DNA from 3 places in the Planococcus maritimus genome. Region 3 is predicted to be linked to each of the others. Evidence: riboswitches for the same ligand, from Rfam matches in the RefSeq annotation. Region 3 holds a riboswitch; each other region holds the start of a gene.
The links. A riboswitch is a leader RNA that binds a small molecule or an ion and turns the genes downstream of it on or off. The one in region 3 is predicted to bind lysine.

Region 1 (3,981 bases), 190 kb from region 3:
TGAAGAATGCTTCTAAGCCCATTGCTGCCCCGTCAAGCGTCACTGCGCGAATAACAATGACAATGAAGATAAGCACCAAAGTTGGAATGAAAATCCGGTTGGCCAATTCGATTCCTTTTTTGACCCCAGCAAGCAAGATGCCAAGCGTGATGGCCCAAACAATTACTAACGGAATGAAAATGCCCCAGACGATTCCCCCGGTTTCGCCTGGCGATACAGTCAGTTGAAGAAAATCACTGAATAGGAAGCCTTCTGTATCTTCGCCCCATGCCTGATTGAATGAGAACAACGTGTAACGCATCGCCCAAGCGATGATGACGGCATAATAGACGGATATAACGAACGATACGAACATCGCCCACCAACCAAGCCATTCTGCTTTCTTGCCGCTCATTCTAAAAAATGAAAGTGGTGCGGATCCGCGATAACGATGGCCGATAGTGAACTCCAATATGAGAATTGGAATCCCGGCAGTTAAAAGAGCAAACAAATACGGTATAAAAAATGCGCCCCCACCATTTTCATAAGCTACATACGGGAATCGCCAAATATTCCCTAACCCTACTGCTGAACCGACTGCCGCCATAATAAAACCGGCTCTCGTTCCCCATGTAGAACGTTCCATTTCTCTTCCCCCTTTTGTTTGTAACTTCCAATTTTTTAACAGAAAAATAGGAAGTTTGTTTATATTCAGATTATTTTGGAATCTAAATTTAGTATAACTAGGGCCTTGTGCAAAGTAAAGATAATTTCTGAAAATTTTTCAAAAAAACTATTATAACAATAATAAAAAGGTGGAGATAGTTTATCTCCACCTTTGAAATCTTAGTTCTGTTCATGTTTTTCCATTAAGGTTGTACGCTTAGACCAGAAAACGAATAGTATTGCCAATACAATAGCTACCGCTCCAAGAGCTAAAGGCAAGGAGCCGGTAAAGCCTATGACGATATACCCTATCGCTGCAATGGCAGCCGAGGTCAATGCATAAGGAAGCTGTGTCACGACATGGTCCATATGGTTACTCCCTGCACCTGTCGATGACAAGATGGTCGTATCCGAAATCGGCGAGCAATGATCTCCGAATACAGCCCCTGCCAAAACTGCCGATAACGAAGCGAGCAATAACTCAGGTTCCGCCTGGATCATGATCGTACCAGCGATCGGCAGCAAGATCCCGAACGAGCCCCAAGAAGTGCCCGTTGAAAAGGCCATGACGCCTGCTAGCACAAACAGTAACACCGGCAGTACACTAGTCGGTACATTGCCGCGTGCCACTGCATCGGCAAGATAAGTCCCAGTTTGCAGCGCGTCGATCAAATAAGTCAGCGACCAGGCAAAGATCAAGATAAACACTGCGCCAGCCATCGATTGAATACCAGCCCAGATGCCTCTACCGATCCACTGCACTTTTGCCACTTCGTTGCGTTTGATTTGAAGGGCGTACAGGATAATTGCAGCAAGCGCACCAATAAGGCCGCCTGTGATCAAGGACAATGGCACATCCGTGTTTTCAAAAATGAGCCAGATGTCGAATACTTCTCCCGCGTTTACATAACCTGTCCAGATCATTGCGGCAACCGTTCCGACGATTAATAGCAAGATCGGCAATAACAGATCACGCACACGCCCGTGTGAATGGCTCGGGAAATCTTCTTTCATCTCACCCGGAATTACTTTGTCCGGATTGAACAGTTGGCCTTCTGTAATTGCCAAACGTTCATGCTTTTTCATTTCCCCAAAATCGACATCACGGATAGCGACGAAAAGAACAATGGCCAATGCCGCGATGACATAAAAGTTCATCGGGGCCATCCAGAGAAAGGCTTCCAAGGCTGAATACTCCAAGAAAGTCTGGCCTGCCAGAATCGTGCCGATAATGCCGATGATCGCTGCGCCCCAGCTTGATACCGGAGACACAACACAAATTGGAGCCGCTGTAGAATCGATGAAATAGGCAAGTTTTGCCCGTGATACTTTATAGCGATCTGTAATCGGCCGTGCAACTTGCCCGACCGCCAACGCGTTGAAATAATCGTCGATGAAGATCAAGATACCAAGAAATACCGTAACCAATTTCGCCCCGCGGCGTGTTTTCACGCGTGCTGAAGCCCAGTCGGCGAAGGCATGGCTACCGCCAGACAAGCTAACGAATGCGGTAATGACGCCTAGCAATAACAAGAACAAAATGATAAAGACATTGTAAGCATTAAAGCCCTCGTTCCAAAAAATGACCGCAAACGAAGTGAATAATTCATTCAGGGCCTCTACTGGCGCAAACGAAGTCAGGATCAGCGCAGCCGCGACAATACCCACACCGAGTGACAGCAATACACGCCGCGTCAACAACACCATCGCAATCGCGATGATTGGCGGCAGTATCGAAAAAATCGTGTTTTCCATAATTAGATTCCTCCTATTCATTTTGATGGTAAGGCCTAGACTAAAAAAAGCCGGCTCATCCAATGGATAAACCGGCTTCCTACAATTCGTCTGTGTGCACAAGCATCAAACAACCCTGTAGCTCTCCATCTGCAGCAACCTGCAAATGACAGTGGCATTCCTCTTCGAAATGTCCCCAATCGCCGACTCCTTGACCTGGAGACGGAAATTTCGGCAAGCTCCCCTTTCAGATGTGGTCAACGCGGTCAACTCGCACATCCTACTGATGGAGGCTGCAGCCTCTACCCATCGATATCTAATTCATAAAAAGCATAGCCCAAAATGCACAGAAAATCAACTAACAGTCCATTTTGAATGTTTGTTCTATTTCACGGTTTTCATGCGGAAATAGTCACCGAACACATCTCGCAAAAACTCCGGCATGAAATAACTCTTCGGTGCACGCTTAAGTGCAGGGAAAAAATAACCGAATGTGAAGAGGTCGAGAGTCGCAAGCCGGTAAATGCGATCCGGGTCTGCCGGTTCGCCGCCCACCATCAATTGATGGTTATGCATGTTCATCCCGCTATGGATCATGCGGCCAAATACCGCTCCTCGAAAGCCCATCCCTTTCAGCTCAAGCTGTGGCCAGTCTTCGTTCAAAGACTGCAAATAAATTTCCTTCAGTTCTGCGCCGCTCAGGTCAATAACGCACGGATTGATTGGATGCGGCAACATACGATGAAAATCGTAGCGCGTCATTTCGCCTTCCGGCATATCTTCCATAAATATGCCGGCGTTGAAGAGCCCGCAATCCGCTGTGGCAAAAGAAACCAAGGCATCGCCGAACAGCTCGGCCATCGCGGAGTGCTTGAACCACTCGGCTTTCATGGGGCGTTCGTTATAGAAGACAGTCTCAGCCATCTGCTGTTTACCAACACCGACCAAGTATTCATTGAACCCTTCATCGGCTTCTGGCAATTGGTCAGTCTCGATCACTTCTGCGGTCATCTTGCGCGTTTCGAGGTCAATTTCGATATGGCCGACATAATAGCCGAATTTGCCGGCAGCCCCGAGCAATGTATTGCCGATTTCTTTTCCTTGATGGAATAGATGATGGGTATGCGCCCCTAAAATGATATCGATCTCCGGACATTCGACAGCCAAAAGCTCATCTTCACGGATGCCAAGATGCGACATGCAGATAATCAAATCGACTGATTGGCGGATTTCTGCCGCCTCACGCTTGATCGCTTCCCTGCCGCTCGTCACTTGCCAGCCGAGACGACGATAAAAGGGCGTAAATTCAGCGGTAGCAGCGACGAGTCCGATCTTCGTGCCATCTGTTGTTTCAATGATTTTGTTTGGGCTGGCCCATGGTGGCTGCTTGCCATCCATATCCATTAAATTAGCGACCACTATGGAAAAATCAGCTTGATCGTACAGCTCATCGAGTTCTGATTTCGATAATGTGATCCCTTCGTTATTGCCAATCGTCACGGCATCGTATCCTGCTTCATTGAGCAGCTCGATATTGCCCTTTCCTGCTGAACCTTCGGTAAACGGATGTGAGCGGTCTACATGGTCCCCGATGTCGAGCAC
Region 2 (3,981 bases), 1.6 Mb from region 3:
TCCGTTTCCCCATCAGCAGCGCTTTTCGCAGATCCAATCCTTCTTGTGCCGGCAACTGGCGCGGTTCCAACAGTCGTTGCGGATTACATTGAAGAAAACCAGCCGGAATGGCCGCTTATCGTTGGTGGTAAGAGCGCAGTAGGACCGGCAGTTGAAGAGTTGTTCGAAGAAGAGCCGATTCGTTTCGCAGGTGCGACTCGTTATGAGACAAACCAACAATTTAACGAATTTGCTTTGGAAAACGAATTCGTTGTAAATCCAAATGAGATCTTTATTGCAACTGGCACCAATTATCCGGATGCATTGTCAGGAAGTTCTTTAGCTGCTTTGTATGGCGGGCCTTTGGTCTTAACGGCTAAAACACCAACAGCCGCTTCTAAAGAGCAAATTCAAGACTTTAGCACGAAGTATTCCTACTACACGATCTTAGGCGGCGAAGGGGCCGTTTCATCTGATACATTGAAAAAATTGTTCGCTAAATAATATTTTAAAAATGCCTGCCATCCGGCGGGTATTTTTTATGCAATAAAAGACTATTCAGGTATAAGACATTGGGTATAATGAATCTATCGAAAGAAATAAAGCTGTCAGCAACTAACGGAGGTAGCCATGGAAAAGGAAATGGTGTTATTCGGTAAACGAGTGGTAGAGGAAAAATATATGATTGCAGGATTGATTCAGGAAGAGCGGCATGCGGACTCATCATTACAAACTTTAGAGAGCAATCAGGAGTTTTCAGCGATGGTATTGGAAGAGCGCGTCCGCTTCATCGATTTGTTGGGGACGTCGATACAGAATAGCTGCTATGAAGAGAAGATTATGGCGGATATGGAAAAATGGGGAACTGCGACCGGCAATTTCTTTTTAGCGCATGGCATGACATTGGACGTGGCGCTTGCGGAAACCGCCTTGTACCGAAAGCACATCGCGACTTTGATTAAAAGCGAAGGCCGCCGCTTAACTATTTCCCCGGAAATAACGTACGATGCAGCAGAACTATTGCATGCACTTTTGGATCACGCGACGTATGCTTATACTCACGCTTACACCACTTCTTATCAACGAAATCTGGCAACCGCGCGTAAGGAGTTTCTGGAATTGTCCGCACCCGTCGTTCCGATTAGTGATTCAGTTGCGATTTTGCCATTAGTCGGCAGCATCGAAATCGACCGGGCGCGTTATATTTTAGAACGAACCTTATTGTCTGCCAGTGAATTGAAAATTAGCACCTTGATTGTCGATTTATCCGGAGTTGTCCGTGTAGATACGATGGTGGCAGAGCAAATTATCAAAATCATCCAGTCGCTTGGGCTGATCGGTGTCGAAGCAGTGCTGACAGGAATCCGGCCGGAAACGGCGCAATCCATGACGGCACTTGGCGTTGATGTGCGCACCTTAAATATCGGGGGCAGCTTGAAACGAGCCTTGGAAAAGATGTATAACTAAAAAAAAGCTTCGCTGCTCCCGAAAAAGGAGCGGCGAAGCTTTTTTTAATTGGTGACGGCGTCTTGTTTCGCGGACGGCAGGAATTGTTGCAGCGTCGCGGTTTCTTCTGCGGTTAAAGCGAGCATCGGCAAGCGTACGCCGCCGACTGGCACTCCCATCAAGTTGAGTGCCGCTTTGACAGGGCTTGGGCTTGGTGCTGCGAACAAAGCTTTCATTGTCGGCAGCAATTGGCGGTGAAGCGCAGCGGCTCCAACCGTATCGCCGGTGCGGAACATTTTGATCATGTCTTGCATGTCATTGCCAATGATATGCGAAGCGACCGACACGATACCGGTTCCGCCAATAGAAAGCATCGGCAAGGTCAAGCTATCATCGCCGCTATAGACAGCGAAGCCAGTGCCAGTGCGTTCGATGATTTCAGAAGCAGCATCCAAATCACCGCTTGCTTCTTTAACGCTGGTGATATTGTCGATGAGCGACAGGCGGACGATGGTATCGACCGATAGATTGACAACACTGCGGCCTGGGATGTTGTAAAGCATGACCGGAAGCGTCGTCGCACTTGCGATCGCTTCAAAATGGCGATACATGCCTTCTTGCGACGGTTTGTTATAGTAAGGAGTGACGAGCATGACACCGTCGACGCCCGCTTGCTCTGCTTGCTCGGTCAAAGCGACCGATGCACGCGTGTTGTTCGAGCCAGTGCCCGCGATGATTTTCGCGCGCCCATCGGCTACGGTAACAACATGGACAAACAATGCCACTTTTTCGTCTATCGACAAAGTCGGCGATTCGCCGGTTGTTCCGGCGACGACGATGCCGTCAGAGCCGTTATTGATCAAATATTCCACAAGATTTGTTGTTGCCTGAAAATCGATTTCACCGTTTGCATCGAATGGCGTCGCCATCGCAGTGATCACTTGACCGAAATTCATAGAGAACACACCCTTTTCTAAGTTTTTTTCAAAAGTTAGAGGTGGGGGCCGGTCCGCAGTAAACAAAAAGGCAGCAACGGGGGCCCGTTGCTGCCGTTAGAAACAATGTTTACCCATCGTTCCTGTTCGTCAGATAGCCCTCCATATAGTTTCCTATATGACAGTCCGGCACTTCTTCAGTGCAGAACCAGCGCACAGGAATATGAGCATCCTGCCGCTTCGGCAAATCCCCCTTTCGGCAACCGTCCTAAGAGCCCATACTCCTCGGGTTGCGTACTGATGGTTTTTGCGCCTCTATCCTCGCTCCGCTAAGGAAGCAAGAAATTATTGAATTAGCTGTAATATAACAGAAAGAAATGGGAATGGCAAGTAGAAATGCGTTTTTTATTTTGTAATATGTGGGAAATTTAGGTATAAACCTTGAATATGAGTTGATGTATAAAAGGGAGGCATTCAAATGAATGATCAGCAAATGGACCGTCAATTGAATATCCAAACGGGCGGCGAACAAATGGGCTTTAACGCGTCGATGCATGAGCACCGTTTCGAAGTGACGCCTTATGCCTGGCTAGCTCGATTATTCCGTGCGCATCCGCTGAAAGGCAGCGGCAGGCTGGTTGACTTCGGGAGTGGCAAAGGACGCTTGAATTTTTTGGCGCACCATCTGTTTGGGACGCCGTCGGCAGGAGTGGAAGTCGACCCATCGCTGCACGAGGCTTCGCTTCGGAACTTGAAAAATTATAAAGGAAACCCGGACATCGAGTTCATCAATGGCTATGCGCAAAACTATGAGGTACAGCCGGAAGATCGCTGGTTTTATTTTTTCAATCCATTTTCCGATCCGGTTTTTATGACGGTGATAGACAGGATTTTGGCGTCTGTGGCGGAGCATCCACGGGAAATCGTCGTGATGTTATTTTATCCATCGGTCGAGTATACCGACTTTCTCGAACGACGTACCGCTTTTGAATGGACCGGCGACATCGAGCTGCCAGTAGAGACGGAAGATCCGCGCGAGCGGTTTCTGATTTACCGGTTGCCGAAGTGGGATTGAATCTTCCGCTGAAACGGGTATAGCTTTATTAAAATGAAAGCGGAAAGAGGGTTTCGGTTATGAAATGGAAAGGGCGAGCGGGCAGTAAAAATGTAGAGGACAGGAGAGGGCGCGGTGTCGGCGGACCGGTTCTTGCCGGCGGCGGAATTGGCGGCTTGCTGATTGTCTTGTTGATCACATTTCTCGGGGGTGACCCGGGGGCGATCCTTGGCGGCGAGGGCGGAGGGGATTCTAACTCCGAACCATATGTGGCGAGTGAGCGGGAAGAAGAACTTGCCGATTTCGTATCGGTCGTTCTCGCGGATACAGAAGAGGTTTGGGCAGAAGTATTTGCTGAAGAAGGCATGGAGTATGTCGAGCCGACTTTGGTGCTGTTTTCTGGGAGTGTCCAGTCAGCTTGTGGCATGGCAGGTGCTGCGACAGGGCCGTTTTATTGCCCGGCGGATTCCAAATTGTATATCGACTTAAGTTTTTATGACGAATTAGAGCGCCAGTTCAATGCGCCCGGTGATTTTGCGATGGCGTATGTCGTAGCACATGAAGTCG
Region 3 (3,981 bases):
ACAAAGTGAAAATCGTAAAAGTGGATGTTGATGAAAACCAACAAACAGCTAGCGAATACGGCATCATGTCCATCCCGACACTTCTTTTCATGAAAAACGGCGAAACGGTCGATAAAGTTGTCGGCTTCCGTCCAAAAGAAGCTTTGGCTGAATTGGTTGAAAAACACGCATAATTCCAAAACCGGGTCCCATTCGTGGAACCCGGTTTTTTAAATAGGGTGAGAAAATGAAAAATGAGATGATTCAACATAAATTAGCGGTATTGCCGGATCAGCCGGGTTGCTATTTGATGAAAGATCGACAAGGGACAATCATCTATGTGGGCAAGGCGAAAGTGCTGAAAAACCGTGTGCGTTCTTATTTTACGGGCAGCCACGATACAAAAACGCAGCGCCTTGTTAACGAGATCGAGGATTTCGAATACATCGTTACGTCTTCTGACAAAGAAGCCTTGATTCTCGAATTGACCTTGATCAAAAAGCATGATCCGAAATACAATATCCGGTTAAAAGACAATAAGACCTATCCGTATTTGAAAATTACGGGCGAGCGGCATCCGAAACTGGTCATTACCCGTCAAGTCAAAAAAGACAAAGGTAAATATTTTGGCCCTTATCCGAATGCCTACGCTGCTAGCGAAACGAAAAAGCTGCTGGACCGGTTGTATCCGCTCCGCAAATGCCATACGATGCCGGACCGTGTTTGTCTGTACTATCATCTCGGCCAATGCCTAGCACCTTGTGTTAAGCCGGTGGAGAAAGACACGTATAAGGAAATGATCGATGGCATCAGCCGTTTTCTCAACGGCGGCTTTCGTGAAGTCAAGCAAGACCTGACGGAGAAGATGAGTGAGGCGGCGGAGAATCTGGAGTTCGAACGGGCAAAAGAATACCGCGACCAAATCAGCCACATCGAATCGGTCATGGAAAAACAGAAAATGGCGATGAACGATTTCACCAACCGTGACGTTTTCGCTTACGCGGTCGATAAAGGGTGGATATGCATACAGGTCTTCTTCGTGCGACAAGGAAAGCTGATCGAACGCGAAGTTTCGATGTTTCCTTTATACCGAGACCCGGATGAGGAATTTTTGACTTTCCTTGGACAGTTTTATGAAAAACCGGACCATATCAAGCCAAACGAAATCTTGCTGCAAGAAGCTGAAGATGAAGAATTCCTGAAAGAATGGCTCGGGGCGAAAGTACTTGTCCCGCAACGTGGCAAGAAAAAAGATTTGGTGCAACTCGCGCAAAAAAATGCGGAAATTGCCATCAAGGAAAAATTCCAGCTGCTCGAGCGCCAGGAAGAGCGGACGGTCGGTGCTTGCAACGAACTGGGCGAAGCAATGAATATCCACACGCCTTTGCGTATCGAAGCATTCGATAACTCTCATATTCAAGGAGCGGATGCCGTATCTGCGATGGTTGTCTTCATTGACGGCAAACCATCGAAGAAAGATTACCGCAAATATAAAACGCGCTCTGCCCAAAAGCCCGATGATTATGCAGCCATGCGTGAAGTGGTTCGCAGGCGTTATAGCCGCGTGCTGAAAGATGGCCTGCCCTTGCCTGACTTGATCATTATCGACGGTGGCAAAGGCCAGATTGAATCGGCACGCGAAATCGTTGAAGACGAACTCGGCCTCGACATCCCAATCGCAGGTCTCGCTAAAGATGCCAAGCACCAAACTTCCCAGTTGCTGTACGGCAACCCAATCGAGATGGTGGAACTTAAACGCACAAGCGAAGCATTTTATTTATTGCAGCGCATACAAGATGAAGTCCACCGATTCGTCATCACGTTCCACCGCCAATTGCGCGGCAAGAATTCGATTCAATCCGCACTCGACGGTCTGCAAGGTGTCGGGCCGAAGCGCAAGCAACAATTGTTGAAGCATTTTGGGTCGGTGCGAAAAATCAAAGAAGCGAATGCTGCGGAAATCCAACAGGCAGGTATTCCCGAGAAGCTGGCCGCAGAAATCGAACAGCATTTTAAGGAACAGCCGTTGCAACAAGAATAACTTCATGGTATTGTAAGAACACAATTGAATCACTTTTGAAAAGTGATGATAGAGGAGCGGACGTCAAGAGTAAGCATTCCGAGATTTGCAGAATCTGCGAAGGATGCCGAAAGGGACGCCCGCCGAAGTTTACGTCGCACTGCTTGCGCGTATGCTGGTTCTGCATTTAAGAAATGCAGGGCTGTCAGAGTTTAACTCTGGAGGGCTATCTCACATGGACGTTTGAAATCGTACATGAGAAGAGAGGTAGCTTGCCGGGCATTCGGCGAGTTGCCTCTTTTTTGTTGAGGGCCACTTATCTTAAGTGGGAGTGGAGAGAATGACAACAATCGTAATGAAATTTGGAGGGACGTCTGTGGCGTCACCTGACAAAATCGTAGGCGTCGCAAAACGCGCCATCCGTGAAAAACAACAAGGCAAACGCGTCGTCATCGTCGTTTCCGCGATGGGCAAGACGACTGACACGCTGCTAGGCCTGGCGGGAGAGATTTCTGCTGAGCCGCCAAAGCGTGAAATGGACATGTTATTGGCAACTGGCGAACAAGTAACCATTTCGCTATTAGCGATGGCCTTTAAGCAGCTTGGCCATGATGCATTAAGCTTTACCGGGTGGCAGGCGGGAATCGAGACGGAATCGGTTCCGCGCAATGCGCGCATCGAAACCATCCACACTGAGCGTTTGGAAGAAGCGCTTGACCTGGGCTTGTTCTGCGTGGTCGCAGGGTTCCAAGGCGTCGATAAGAGCGGCAATATCACAACACTCGGCCGCGGTGGCTCCGATACAACTGCTGTGGCGCTTGCCGGCGCACTAGGCGCGGAAAAATGTGAGATTTATACGGACGTTGACGGAGTTTATACATCCGATCCCCGTTATGTCACAGGCGCCCGCAAGCTCGAACAGATTTCATATGACGAAATGCTTGAACTGGCGAATTTGGGTGCGGGTGTACTTCATCCGCGCGCCGTGGAATTTGCTAAGAACAATCAAGTGCCCCTTTCTGTACGGGCCAGCTACTCGGATGAACCGGGGACTATCATTCAAGAGGTGATCACTGTGGAAAAAAATCTAATCGTGCGCGGTGTAGCATTTGAAAAAGACATCGCCCGCATTACTGTTAGTTACACGAAGCCGTTTAACGGGTCGCTCGCCAATATTTTCACGATCTTAGCGGATCATTTGATCGATGTCGATATTATTGTACAGAGCATTAGCGAAGAGTTCCCGCCATCTGTTTCGTTCTCCATCAAAGAAGACAGCCTGGCAGAAGCGCAGCGCGTGTTGTCGGAAGCGCAAGAGCATATCGGCTATAACGCCATCGATATCGAAACCGGCTTGGCGAAAGTATCCATCGTCGGCTCTGGAATGGTATCGAATCCAGGTGTCGCGGCGAAAATGTTCGACATTCTTCGCACGCAGGATGTGCCAGTGAAAATGGTCAGCACTTCAGAAATCAAAGTCTCTGTTGTCGTGCCGGCAAGCAAAATGGAGAGCTCAGCGAATGCGCTTCACGACGCATATGAACTAACGCCAGCCTCTGTCACATAAGCGAAAAGCCCAGCCGAGCTGGGCTTTTTTCTGTTACTGATTGATTGTGTAAAGATTCACATTTTGTTCAAATTTGAAATCATGTCGCAGTGGTCCTATACGAGCTTATAAATACTCGAAACGGATGCCTGTATCTCGGCTGTTTCGAAATAAAAATATAGCTTTTCATGAATTCTTTCCTATTTACTATTTGCAAAAGACCCCTTAAACCCTAGATAGGAAGCGCTTAAAAACGCTCCCTTGCCTTGACGCTCCTAGAGGGGGGGAGTACAATAAATATGTCATATTCTTGTACATGATGCTTACAGTGACGTGAAGATATTTTCCTGATATAGGGAAATGTTTACGTTGCCAACAAATGTTTTTGAGGGGGGTAAAATTTTTGGATAACAATCGTGAATTTTTAATGCGCAGG

Region 1: it holds a riboswitch for lysine, as region 3 does, so the genes downstream of both, BBI11_RS05805 (Na+/H+ antiporter NhaC family protein) here and BBI11_RS06795 (aspartate kinase) in region 3, are expected to answer to the same signal.
Region 2: it holds a riboswitch for lysine, as region 3 does, so the genes downstream of both, dapA (4-hydroxy-tetrahydrodipicolinate synthase) here and BBI11_RS06795 (aspartate kinase) in region 3, are expected to answer to the same signal.

Annotation. Positions count from the first base shown of each region.
Region 1 covers NZ_CP016538.2:1,160,711-1,164,691, reverse strand. The annotation lists gene BBI11_RS05810 (sodium-dependent transporter) at 1-625, opposite strand, end outside; gene BBI11_RS05805 (Na+/H+ antiporter NhaC family protein) at 826-2,400, opposite strand; lysine riboswitch at 2,511-2,692, opposite strand; gene BBI11_RS05800 (bifunctional metallophosphatase/5'-nucleotidase) at 2,764-3,981, opposite strand, start outside.
Region 2 covers NZ_CP016538.2:2,922,474-2,926,454, reverse strand. The annotation lists gene BBI11_RS14470 (cell wall-binding repeat-containing protein) at 1-483, shown strand, start outside; gene BBI11_RS14465 (STAS domain-containing protein) at 610-1,446, shown strand; gene dapA (4-hydroxy-tetrahydrodipicolinate synthase) at 1,491-2,381, opposite strand; lysine riboswitch at 2,508-2,686, opposite strand; gene BBI11_RS14455 (class I SAM-dependent methyltransferase) at 2,839-3,435, shown strand; gene ypfJ (KPN_02809 family neutral zinc metallopeptidase) at 3,495-3,981, shown strand, end outside.
Region 3 covers NZ_CP016538.2:1,346,807-1,350,787, forward strand. The annotation lists gene trxA (thioredoxin) at 1-173, shown strand, start outside; gene uvrC (excinuclease ABC subunit UvrC) at 227-2,020, shown strand; lysine riboswitch at 2,062-2,236, shown strand; gene BBI11_RS06795 (aspartate kinase) at 2,340-3,566, shown strand; gene BBI11_RS06800 (succinate dehydrogenase cytochrome b558 subunit) at 3,949-3,981, shown strand, end outside.